DNA from 3 places in the Vallitalea longa genome. Region 1 is predicted to be linked to each of the others. Evidence: riboswitches for the same ligand, from Rfam matches in the RefSeq annotation. Region 1 holds a riboswitch; each other region holds the start of a gene.
What was found. A riboswitch is a leader RNA that binds a small molecule or an ion and turns the genes downstream of it on or off. The one in region 1 is predicted to bind lysine.
Positions count from the first base shown of each region.

Region 2: it holds a riboswitch for lysine, as region 1 does, so the genes downstream of both, QMG30_RS12345 (Na+/H+ antiporter NhaC family protein) here and dapA (4-hydroxy-tetrahydrodipicolinate synthase) in region 1, are expected to answer to the same signal.
Region 3: it holds a riboswitch for lysine, as region 1 does, so the genes downstream of both, kal (3-aminobutyryl-CoA ammonia lyase) here and dapA (4-hydroxy-tetrahydrodipicolinate synthase) in region 1, are expected to answer to the same signal.

Region 1 covers NZ_BRLB01000001.1:375,278-379,577, reverse strand. Annotated here, with positions in the region: gene QMG30_RS01575 (iron dependent repressor, metal binding and dimerization domain protein) at 1-9, shown strand, start outside; gene dapB (4-hydroxy-tetrahydrodipicolinate reductase) at 93-854, opposite strand; gene dapA (4-hydroxy-tetrahydrodipicolinate synthase) at 1,030-1,914, opposite strand; lysine riboswitch at 2,335-2,514, opposite strand; gene htpG (molecular chaperone HtpG) at 2,569-4,300, opposite strand, start outside.
Region 2 covers NZ_BRLB01000006.1:202,532-206,831, reverse strand. Annotated here, with positions in the region: gene QMG30_RS12355 (NAD(P)-dependent malic enzyme) at 1-411, opposite strand, end outside; gene mnmH (tRNA 2-selenouridine(34) synthase MnmH) at 761-1,825, shown strand; lysine riboswitch at 1,935-2,110, shown strand; gene QMG30_RS12345 (Na+/H+ antiporter NhaC family protein) at 2,188-3,699, shown strand; gene QMG30_RS12340 (glycoside hydrolase family 113) at 3,805-4,300, opposite strand, start outside.
Region 3 covers NZ_BRLB01000003.1:140,782-145,081, forward strand. Annotated here, with positions in the region: gene QMG30_RS08610 (NifU family protein) at 1-204, shown strand, start outside; gene QMG30_RS08615 (GntR family transcriptional regulator) at 372-1,094, shown strand; gene QMG30_RS08620 (DUF6512 family protein) at 1,181-1,723, opposite strand; lysine riboswitch at 2,123-2,318, shown strand; gene kal (3-aminobutyryl-CoA ammonia lyase) at 2,499-2,879, shown strand; gene kce (3-keto-5-aminohexanoate cleavage enzyme) at 2,889-3,704, shown strand; gene QMG30_RS08635 (3-oxoacid CoA-transferase subunit A) at 3,760-4,300, shown strand, end outside.

The sequences.
Region 1 (4,300 bases):
AAAAAATAACTGTATATAGTAGTTAGTAATAAAATAAGTCATCTACTGTTACTGTAAATGACTTATTGTCTATTCGATATAGAATTAATCTATTAGTTTCCTTCAATCACATTTTGCATATCGTACATGCCTTTTGATTTTTGACTTAAAAATTTGGCAGCATTCACAGCGCCAACGCCAAAAATATCTTTGGATAAAGCATTATGGTTAAGTTCAACCACTTCGTCTTTTCCAGCGAAAATAATTGAGTGTTCACCTACGATTGTACCACCTCTTACGGAATGGATACCAATTTCTTTTGAATCCCTTTTAGCTTTTACTATAGTTCTATCATAAGTATAGGAGTATTCGTTGTTAAGTGATTCATTAATAGAATCTGCAAAGGCTAGTGCAGTACCACTAGGAGCGTCTATTTTTTGGTTATGATGCTTTTCTATGATTTCAATGTCAAAGTTTGCTGCAGTAAGTGTTTTAGCAGCTTTTTTCACTAGGTTCAATAGAAGATTAACCCCTAATGACATATTTGCTGATAATAGAATGGCAATTTCTTTACTAGCTTCATTAACTATATTAAGTTGTTCATCGTTAAGACCGGTTGTACATAATACGACTGGTAATTTTTTTGATTTAGCATAGTCGATTAATGAAGGTACAGCTTTTGCAGTAGAAAAATCAATTATAACGTCGCCTTCAACATCAATACTGTTCATATCAGTAAAAACAGGATATGGGTTAGCAATGTTATCATTGACATCAATACCTGCAACTATAACTGCATCTTTATCATCTTCAACTATTCTAGAAATTACCTGTCCCATTTTCCCATTACAACCATGCATTATAATTCTAGTCATTATATAACTCCTTTCATTTTTGAAACCGTTTTTTACGTTTGTTTTGTACACATTAAATCTATACAAATATTTATAGCTAGAATATATTATGTGTTATTTGCTAAGAAGTAATGCTCTACGTAGTATAATAAAAACCACTGAATACTGAATCAAAATGTATTCAGTGGTTTTTTTTTTAGATAGTTATTCCAAGATCGTCTATTGCTTTTTTAACTCTTAAGAAGTTAGCTGGTTCCATTTCTGTTAATGGTAAACGACATGGACCAGATGGTAATCCTAGATAATTCATAGCTGCTTTTACTGGAATTGGATTAACTTCACAGAAAAGTGCTTTTACTAATTCATGTATTCTAAGCTGTATTTCTAGACTGCCTTTAACATCCCCAGCTAAGAATTTTGCAACTAGATCATGAGTTTCTCTAGGCATGATATTAGCAACAACGGAGATAACTCCTTTACCACCAAGAGAGAGTAGAGGAACTATTTGGTCGTCGTTTCCAGAATAAAGGTCAAGATTACCTTCGCATTTGTGAACTAAATTAGTAATGTGACCGATATTGCCACTAGCTTCTTTTATACCTACGATGTTATCTACTTTTGATAATGCATATGCAGTATCAACATCAATATTGAGACCTGTTCTTGAAGGTACATTATATAGGATAACAGGAATATCAACACTGTTAGCGATAGAGCTAAAATGTTGAATTAAGCCTTTTTGGGTTGTTTTATTATAATAAGGTGTTACTTGTAATAATCCATCAGCTCCTAGTTTTTGAGCTTGTTTGGAAAGTTCTATACCATGTTTTGTATCATTGCTTCCAGTTCCAGCGATAACAGGAACCCTTTTATTGGTTCTGTCAATAGCTACTTTTATACACTCAAGGTGTTCTTCATCATTAAGAGTAGAAGATTCACCAGTTGTACCACATATCACAATACAATCGGTTTTGTTTTCTATTTGAAAATCAATCAGTTTTTCTAATCCTTCATAATTAACACTCATATCATCATTAAATGGTGTTATTATTGCTACACCAGCACCTGTAAAAATAGACATCAGATAACCTCCTCAGATTATATATTATTTTTGTTATATCTTCTTAGTATTACACTATAGTAAAAATCTTTATTGGTTACAATAGAATTTTTCTATTTAAAATCTTTTTTATGACTAAGTATAAGTTAGTCACTGCATATTTATTTAGTTGCTTTCAGTTCTACTTTAGTATATCTGTTTTTAATAAAAACATCAATATAAGGTAAGCAAATATTTTCAGATTTCATATAGATTTAATTTTTATAATTATCAAACCTCCCATTTCAAATATCTGTTTATTATATTATATTGTTATAATAACAAATAATTGAAAGTATTGTTTAATATTTCATTAGTAAGTGGAGGGAAATGTTGGATTTTAATATAGAATAATAAAAAACAGTCGGCTTTGTGTGCCGACTGTGAGAATTAATATTAAATGTCACAAGTAGCACCCCATATATCAATTAATATATGACAGTTATATAGTTATTCACTATATACCCAGACAGAAAACAGACAGGTATTTTCTTCTTCGGCATCTTACCCTTTCAATGATTATCACATTTGCCTGAACAAATCAAATTATCTACTGATGTAAAATGCTCCTCTACTATACTAAACTATTAAATTTTCATATATAATATCACTAATATATCAGTTTGTCAAATATGACTATATCAATTTTTGAAGAATCTTGTTGCTTCTTTCAATAAATGTAGTCATAGCTTCTGGTGATAGCTGTTTATGGCTAATCATAGCTAAATCATAGATTTGTTGACAGAACATATCAGTGTTTTCGGTATCTTTATTCTCAAGAATATATTTTACCAACTTATTTTTCTTATTAAGAAGAAGGCTTTCATTACTTGGCATTGAAGCAGCATCCATTCCGAACATTCCGTACATCTTACTCATATCCTGCATTCTTCTTGATTCTTCAGGTAGAATGATCATAGCTGAAATTTCTTCATCCTTAAGATTTTCAATGTTAACTGTTAAGTTCTCATTGCTAAGTGATTTTCTGAAGATGCCTTGAACTTCTTCTTGAAGTTTTTTGTTATCCTCTTCACTTGAATCATCTTCATCTTTTAGGTTATCTGTAAGGTCAGCATCGATTCTTACGAATTTAGTATCTTTTTCTTTCATTTCAACATGTGATATGAAAGGTTGATCAATAGTCGTATTCATTATGACAGCTTCCATATCATTATCTTTAAACATTTTGATATATTGAGCTTGTAGTGTTTCATCTGTTACATAATAAACCTTGTTTTCATGTTTATCTTTATTTCTATCAAGATATTCTTGTAGTGTTACGTAATCTCCAGTTGTAGTCTTATACAATATGATTCCGTTTGTCTTGTCAAAGAATTTATCGTCTTTCAAGCAACCGAACTTGATAAATGGATGTATATCATCCCAGAATTTTTCAAAAGACTCTTTTTCTTTTTTATATAGTGAATTGAGTTTGTCAGCTACTTTCTTAGTAATGTATGAAGAAATTTTCTTGACGAAACCATCATTTTGTAAGAAACTTCTTGATACGTTAAGTGGTAGGTCTGGACAATCTAAAATACCTTTTAATAACAGTAAGAATTCAGGAATAACTTCCTTGATATTGTCAGCAACGAATACTTGGTTATTATATAATTTGATTTGACCTTCCATTGTTTCAAACTGATTTCCGATTTTTGGGAAATAAAGTATTCCTTTTAAGTTGAATGGATAGTCCATGTTAAGGTGAATCCAGAATAAAGGTTCTTTGAAATCCATAAAAGTCTTTCTATAGAATTCTTTATATTCTTCATCTGTACATTCATTAGGTTTTTTTAGATATAAAGGTGTAGTGTCATTTAATGGTTTTGGTTCTTCTGGTTCTTTTACTTCACCTTTTTCGTCTTCATTTTCATTTTTAGGTTCTTCCTTATTAGGATTGATCAGATATATCTCTATAGGCATTAGTGAACAGTATTTTTCAATTGTAGTTCTGACTGTGTATTCATTCAAGAAGTCTTTACCGTCTTCACCTATGTTAAGTGTAATCTTAGTTCCTCTTTCGGTACGGTCACTATCACTCATTTCATATTCATTACCACCGTCACTTACCCATTTAACAGCTTTTGATCCTTCTTTATATGAAAGAGTATCAATAGTAACTTTTTTGGCTACCATGAAAGCAGAATAGAAACCAAGTCCGAAATGACCTATGATCTGGTCTTCGTTAGCTTTATCTTTATATTTATTCATAAAGTCTTCAGCACCGGAGAAAGCGATTTGATTAATATATTGTTTTACTTCTTCGTCTGTCATACCAATACCATTATCAATAAAAGTCAGAGTTTCCTCTTTATCGTCAACAATAACCTCAATCTTGAATTCATTATCTTCAGGCAGAGATGCTTCT
Region 2 (4,300 bases), on a different contig from region 1:
TGCTGATATATCCTCAAGATTGATACCTCCAAGAGAAGGTGCCAGATTTTTACATATATTAATTATCTCATTAGTATCTTGAGTATCAAGACATAATGGGAAAGAATCCACATTAGCGAAATTCTTAAAAAGAATTGATTTTCCTTCCATAACAGGTAATGCAGCTTTCGGTCCAATATTACCCAAACCAAGAACTGCTGAACCATCAGTGATAACTGCTACCATATTACCTTTGGATGTATATTTATATATATTCTTTTCATCCTCTACAATCTTTCTGCAAGGCTCAGCAACACCTGGTGAATATGCAAGACTTAATTCTTCTTTATTAGTAACTTGTACTTTTGAATTAATTTCAATCTTACCTTTTTTTTCTTCATGTAGTTTTAGTGATTTTTCGTAGACATTCATTTTACGCCCTCCTGATATATAGCAAATAATTTGTTATTTTAATTTTTCAATTGAATGCTTAAATTATAGTATAGATTGATATGTTATGCAAACACATCATATGTAATATAAATTCTCATATCCTTTTTTATTAGTATAAATGTATTAAGCCCTTTGATATAAAAGTTAAATAATATAAATATACCAATTAATTTTATATATTTATCATTGAAATTTATTATAATATTACTGTATACTATAGTGTAAAAGAAATTTTAATAAATTATACACCTTATTATAATATAGACATTATTACTAATCAATGTTTTTATAGGCGCAAACAATAATCTTTCGAAAAGAGGAAATCACAATGGAAACCATATCTATTGATAAATGCTTAAATATGGATAGAGTTATATTTATAGATGTAAGAACCACTAAAGAATATGAAGAAGGAACTATACCTGGAGCTATCAATATACCCATATTCAATAATGATGAAAGAGCTTATCTTGGAGATACTTATGTTAATGTAAATAAATTGACTGCCAAAGAAGAAGGATTCGAAATAGCTTCTCACAAATTACCTGAAATCTATAAAAAAATCAAACAAATAGGAAAAGGTTATAGTAAGATAATTATTTTTTGCTGGAGAGGTGGCCTTAGAAGCAAATCTATAGCTACAGTTATGTCTCTGATGAACTTACCTGCTTACCAATTAGAAGGCGGATACAAAGCATACAGAACTTACGTATTGAAAGAGTTTGAAAAAAGAACTAAAATCCCATCACCCTATATAGTATTACATGGTTATACAGGATGTGGCAAAACTCTATTATTGAAAGCTCTAGAAAAGAAAGAAATGCCAGTCCTTGATCTTGAAGGATTAGCTAATCACCGTGGTTCTGCTTTTGGAGGAGTAGGTCTTGGGGAACAACCTCCACAAAAAGTTTTTGAAGCTAATGTTTACGATAAGACTATATGTTTCAAAGATTCGCTTGTGTTCGTTGAAGCAGAAAGTACTAAGATAGGTAAACGAATTGTTCCCTCTTTCGCTATCAATCACATAAAGACAGGGATTCACGTTCTTGTTAATTTAGACAAAGATATACGGATAAAAAGGCTGCTAGATGATTATATGAACAATAGTGGTTCTGTTAAAGATAATCTTTCCTTCATTAATAATTCTTTGGACTCCATAAAACCATATATGTCAAATAATGACTTTAATACTATGAAAGAATACCTCAATGATAATAATCTATATGATTTTGTAGGGCTTCTTCTGGATAATTATTATGATCCTATGTATAAAAAATGGAAGAAATATTACGGTACATTTGATTATGAAATTGATTCTGGCAATATAGATGATGCAGTCAATGAATTAATAAAAATATATGATATAGAAAATAAAGAAAATACTAAAAAATAAAACAATTTTAATATTGTAATATATTTCTACTATAAATTAATACAAAACCATAATTATCACTTGACACAGTACTTCGTACTCCTGTATAATTCAATACTGACAATAGAATACGTATAATAGAGGCGCAGTGATTAATAGTACTCATATTGAGCTAGGTAAGCTATGATATATGATGAAAGGATGATCTGCCGAAGCATTATTTTTTTACCAGAAGATAATGTTGGAGTTAAGTTTAATAGACTTATCACTCTCGCTACTTAATGTAGTGAAGGCGCTATTGAATAAGATATATTTCAGACAATAGTGTTGACTATTGTCTTTTTAATTGTTGCACTTTTTTATAAAATTATTAGGAGGATTCTATGGAACTATTATTAAGTTTAGTACCAGCATTAATAATGATTATTTTAGTTATTATAACTAAAAAAGTTATTATGTCACTATCAGTAGGTATACTCATTGGTTCACTGATTGCACATAGTTTTAATGTACTAGAAAGTATTTCATACATAGGTACAACTATTTGGGATATCATAACTGATTTTTCATGGCATATGCCCATTGTTGGATTTTTATTGTTACTTGGTATTATAACCACATTATTAACAATAACTAACTCTACAAAAGCTTTTGCTGATTTTGCTGTATCAAAAATAAAAAATAAAAAAGCAGCTCAAATTGTTGCATGGTTATTAGGAATTGTAATTTTTATTGATGACTACTTTAATGCTCTAGTTATAGGTGAAGTATCTAAACCTATCACAGACCGTTACAGTATCAGTCGTGCTAAACTATCCTATATCATCGACTCAACAAGTGCTCCTGTTGTTATTTTATTACCTATATCAACATGGGGAGCATATATAATCGGTATTCTTACTGACGTTTTCAAAAATGAAAATTATACAGTAACTACAGGGACTGGGGCTTACTGGCAGATGATTCCTATGCAGTTCTATGCGATTGTTGCACTTATTATGGTATTCATAGTTATTAAGTTCAATATTAATATAGGAAAAATGAAAACTTATGAAATAAATGCAGAGAAAAATAATGACATAAGTTGCTCTCAATCAGCCGAAAACATATCCCATGTAAAACCCGTAACTAATAAAGGCTCAAAGTGGGCATTAATAATTACGATCATTTCATTAATCGTTTTAATTCTAGGCGGGATGCTCTACGATGCAAATTGGGACATTAGCAAAATGCTTACTGTTGATATTACTCTTCCATTATTTAGGGGTTCTGTTATAACTACAGTTATAGCTATTATATTTGCTGTATCTACTAGAGAAGTCTCTTTCAAACATCTTCTACGTGCCGCTAAAACAGGAATAGGCTCAATGCTTCCTGCCTCAATCATTTTAATAACCGCTTGGACATTAGTTGAAGTTATTGATAAACTTAATACTGGTCAATATCTAGCTGACTGGATAGTCAAGTCACAAATAAATCCTAGTTTATTGATACCTATCATGTTTTTAATTGGAGGTTTCATTGCATTTATGACTGGTACCAGCTGGGGAACGTTCGGTCTATTATTACCTATTGCTGGTAAAATATTAGCTGTAAGCAGTCCTGCACTTATGTTACCTGCTATGGCCGCTGTCTTAAGTGGTGCTATTTTAGGAGATCATTGTTCACCTATTAGTGATACAACTGTCCTGTCAGCCACAGGTGCTCAAGCAAAGCTTGATGCACATTTCACATCGCAACTACCATATGCATTAATTTCTGGGCTAATATCTTTTATAGCCTTCATAACATATGGATTGACAGAAAGTTTATTAATAAGCTATGTAGTAATAATAGTAGAATTTATAATATTCATATATATCATAAAAAAGATATCTAAACCGATTACTAATTAATATCTTTCAAAATATTATAAAATAATATGGTTGAATATAAAGGGAAAAATACTTAGATAGATTACTGTCTAAGTATTTTTGTTTAATTAATAGTTTTTACATAAATCAAAGTGAATAATTCTCCTTGATAACTTTTTCAGCAGGTTTTCCAAAAACATTATATCCATCATCAAGTACTGCTTCTTCCTCTTTATATAATAACGTACTCCAGTCCCATAGTCCAAAACCATTTATCCATTTTCTTAGCTTTGTTTTATCAAATAATACTCTATAATATTCTTCCTGTTCTTGTAAATCCACATCGCCAACAAGCTTCCAATTATTTGGTTCATAAGAAGAACCCTTTCTGCTAGGACATCCAGTCTCAGCAAAAAAGAATGGCTTATTATATTTATATATAACTTGTTCGATTCTGTCTAATTGATTATCAAAATCATTAATTGGATAATAGCCACTAGAAGATATGACATCTAATGCATCCCACCACTTAACATGATCTTCTTGGTATTTATCCGTATTATAAGTGATTAGTCCTTTATATTCATTTCTTACATCTTGGATAAGTTTTCTCCACTCTCTTTCACGTCTTTCGGTTTGTACC
Region 3 (4,300 bases), on a different contig from region 1:
GTATTAGACCAAGTACGTCCAGGATTACAAGGTGACGGTGGTGACGTTAGATTAGTTGAAGTAACAGATGACGGTATCGTAAAAGTTGAATTAGAAGGTTCTTGTAAAGGATGTCCTTTTTCACAATTGACTGTTAAAAACTTCATTGAAAAAACATTAAAAGAACAAATTCCAGAAGTAAAAGAAGTTGTATCTGTTAATTAATCCAACAAAAGACTGTACAACGATTGATAATTAAAAGTATTGTATCTATAAACCTTAGATAATTTTCTAAGGTTTATTTTGGATTGGAAAAAATTTTAGACATGTCATACTAATTTGTGGTAATATAATTAGTAGAGCATACCAAAACAAATGATAGGAGGGTAAACATGCAGTATAATCCGTCATTACCAGTTTATATTCAAATAAAAGAAGATATAATAAAAAAAATACGAATGGGTATTTGGAAAGAAAATGAAAAAATACCCTCGGAATTAAAATTGATGGAAGAATATCACGCAGGAAGAGGAACAGTCAGAGAGGCTATCAAGTTAATAATTGACGAAGGATATCTATATATCAAAAAGGGCATAGGAACATTTGTAGCTCAGAGGGAAGTCGGAATCTCTATTGAACCATTTGTAAGTTTGACTTATTTTATTAAAATGCGTGGATTGAATATAAATACTAGGATATTAGAAAAAAAAGAAGTAATAATAAATAAAGAGTTAGCTGAAGAAACAAGTATAAAAGAAAATACCAAGTGTCTGTTTGTAAAAAGGCTTAGAATGATGGACCAACGTCCTATTGGACTTGAAATATTTCATTTTGTCTACGGAGAAGAAAACTTTTTTAAAGACTTCAATTTTGAAAATGGGATATCTCATTATTTATTTGAGGATCTGAAAGTATCTGTAACCAAGTTGAACATGGATTTAGAGATTGTCAAAGCTTCTGGAGAAGAAAAAGAATTATTGCAATTGAGTGATGATAGTAAAATGATGATTTCTAATAGAGTCGTATATGTTAATAAAGAAAAAGATATTCTCTACCATCTCAAATTCTATTGTGGTGAGCAATTAAGCAAAATAGGAATGGATAACTTTGTGTAAATAGAACTTTGCAGAATAAAAGTAATCCAATTTTATTCTGCAAAGTTTGTAATAAATATAAATTATTATCATTCATTAATTATAGTCTAACTTTTTGGAGGTATTCCGTAATATCCTGTTGTGGAATCTCTGAAGAAATCAGTTTTTATAGGTCTAAAAGTAAATAAGGTAATTGCTATAAACAGGAATAAGAAGATATAAAAACCTATCATATTTTTACATTTACTCTTTCTAGTACATCTCAATAGGAAATAGCTGACTAACTGTCCTGCAAAAGCTCCAACAAAAAACGAAATAAAATGAAGTGCCATAGGATTATCATTGAATATCAATTCATATAAGAAAATAATCAGGTAAGTTGTTACAATAAAAACAATTACTGAAATGGCTTTAGCGAAAACAAAATTGTTTACGTCATGTTTAATGAAAAAATATTCAATAATGCTTACTATGATTACTGGATAGAACATTATCTTGATATGCTCCCATTGACTTTCGTTAACGGGACTGAATAAACCTATGAATGTACATTCTGTCCATTCATACAAAAAATGAAATAAACTTCCAATAAGTATGATTGCTACTGCTGAAATAATCTCAGCTATTATAACTTTCTTACGGTCGTTCATAAAAAACACCACCTTCATATGTCTATAGTATATGTCAATTACATTAAAAAAATAGTTCTAATTAATAAAAAATTAATAAAAAACTTGATTTTGTTTTATTTAAATTACCAATTAATAAAAAATAATTTTAATTACTAAAAGTGTTATGAGAATAATTGAATATTAAAATAGAAGATGATAATATAAAAACATAACCCTAAGTCTTCTAAAAACAATAATAGAAATTAGAACATTGTACTTATTGATAGTCTGATAACATATTAAAATGACCTTTTATTAACTATATCTCATTATATTTATCTATGTAAATATAGTAATATATACAAACACAACTGAATATGAATTGAATATGATTATTATATAGATAGTGGTATAACGATCTATATAAATATTATATAAAACATGAATAGAGGCGCGAAGGAGAGGGTAATCTTTAATTGTCAAGGAGAAGAACCTCTAATATTAAAGACGAATGGATCCTTTGCCGAAAGAGTATGTTTGTTCTTGAACTTATTCTTGGTGATAATGTTAATCCCTTATCACTGCCATAAAGGATGATTAGTATATCCTGTGTTTATGGAGAGCTATTTATGTATTGAAAATAAGATTTCATTACATAAATAGCTTTTTTAATGAAAAAGCACTGAAATCTTATTTTCAGTGCTTTTCTTGCGTTATCAGATGAGAATTAGGGTGAAATCACTAGAAAGGAGTGGATATTTTATTTAGGGTTAAAACTTAACTGTTAGTTAAGTAAAGAAAGGAGTTAAGGTATATGAAATCATTAATCAGAATCAGAATGAGTACTCATGATGCTCACTACGGTGGAAATTTAGTTGATGGTGCCAAGATTTTACAGCTTTTCGGTGATGTGGCAACAGAACTATTAATTAAAAATGACGGAGACGAAGGATTATTTAAGGCGTACGATAATATTGAATTCATGGCTCCTGTGTATGCTGGTGACTATATAGAATGTGAAGGACAGATTACAGGATTTGGTAAAACTTCTAGAAAAATGGTATTCGAAGCTAGAAAGGTCATAAGACAAAGACCAGATATCAATGATTCAGCAGCTGAGATTATGGAAGAATCTGTGATTGTTTGTAAAGCAAGTGGAACATGTGTCGTTCCTAAGGATAAACAAAGAAAGTAGGTAGTGGTTATGGAGAAATTAATAATTACAGCAGCTATTTGTGGAGCAGAAGTAACTAAGGAACATAATCCTAATGTGCCATACACTGTAGAAGAGATTGTAGAAGAAGCTTATAATGCTTACAAAGCAGGTGCAAGTATCATTCACTTACATGTAAGAGAAGATGATGGTACTCCTACACAAGATAAAAATAGATTCGAAAAATGCATTAACGGGATAAAAGAAAGATGTAAAGACGTTATCATTCAACCATCCACTGGTGGGGCAGTAGGTATGACTAATGATGAAAGATTGCAACCTATTTATCTTAATCCTGAAATGGCTACTCTTGATTGTGGTACTTGCAATTTTGGTGGGGACGAGATTTTTATAAATACTGAAAACACTATAATAGAGTTTGCTAACAGAATGAATGAACTTGGTATAAAACCTGAAATAGAGGTCTTCGATAAAGGAATGGTAGATATGGCTGTCAGGTTACATAGAAAAGGCTATATCAAAGCACCGCTTCATTTCAACTTTGTTTTGGGAGTAAACGGAGGTATAACTGCTACACCTAGAGACTTGATTTATCTTGTGAACAGTATTCCAGTAGGTTCAACATATACTGTAACAGGTATTGGAAGAAATGAGTTCAACATGGCTGTCATGGGTATCATTATGGGCGGACACGTTAGAGTAGGTTATGAAGACAATATCTATATGAGTAAAGGTGTTTTAGCTAAATCTAATGGGGAACTTGTTGAGAGAGTCGTAAGATTGGCTAAAGAACTAGGTAGAGAAATAGCAAGTCCAGATGAAGCAAGAAAAATATTGAATATCTAGATTGATATATTTTGGAGAAGGTATATGAATCAATAAATTAAGAGAAGGTGAAAAGGTGAATAAACTAGTCAGTGAAAACCAAATAAAGCCTTTATTAAAAAATGGGTTAGTCATTATGATAGGAGGTTTTTTGGGGTGCGGAACTCCTGAGAAGATTATCGACTTGATAATTGAATCAGGAATCAAGGATTTGACTATCATTGGTAATGATACTAGTTATGAAGATAAAGGAATAGGAAGACTTATTGTTAATAGACAGGTAAAAAAAGTCATAACTTCACATATAGGTACTAATCCTGTAACAGGACAATTAATGAATAGTGGTGAATTAGAAGTAGAATTATCACCACAAGGAACTCTTATAGAAAGAATAAGAGCAGGTGGTTATGGTCTAGGTGGAGTACTTACTCCTACTGGGGTTGGAACATTGGTTGAAGAAGGGAAAAAAGTTCTTGATATAGATGAAAAAGAATATTTACTTGAAATGCCTATCAGAGCAGATATGGCTCTTGTGCGTGGAAGCATTGTTGATACATTTGGCAATACCATATACAAAGGTACAACAAGGAATTTTAATCCAATGATAGCTATGGCAG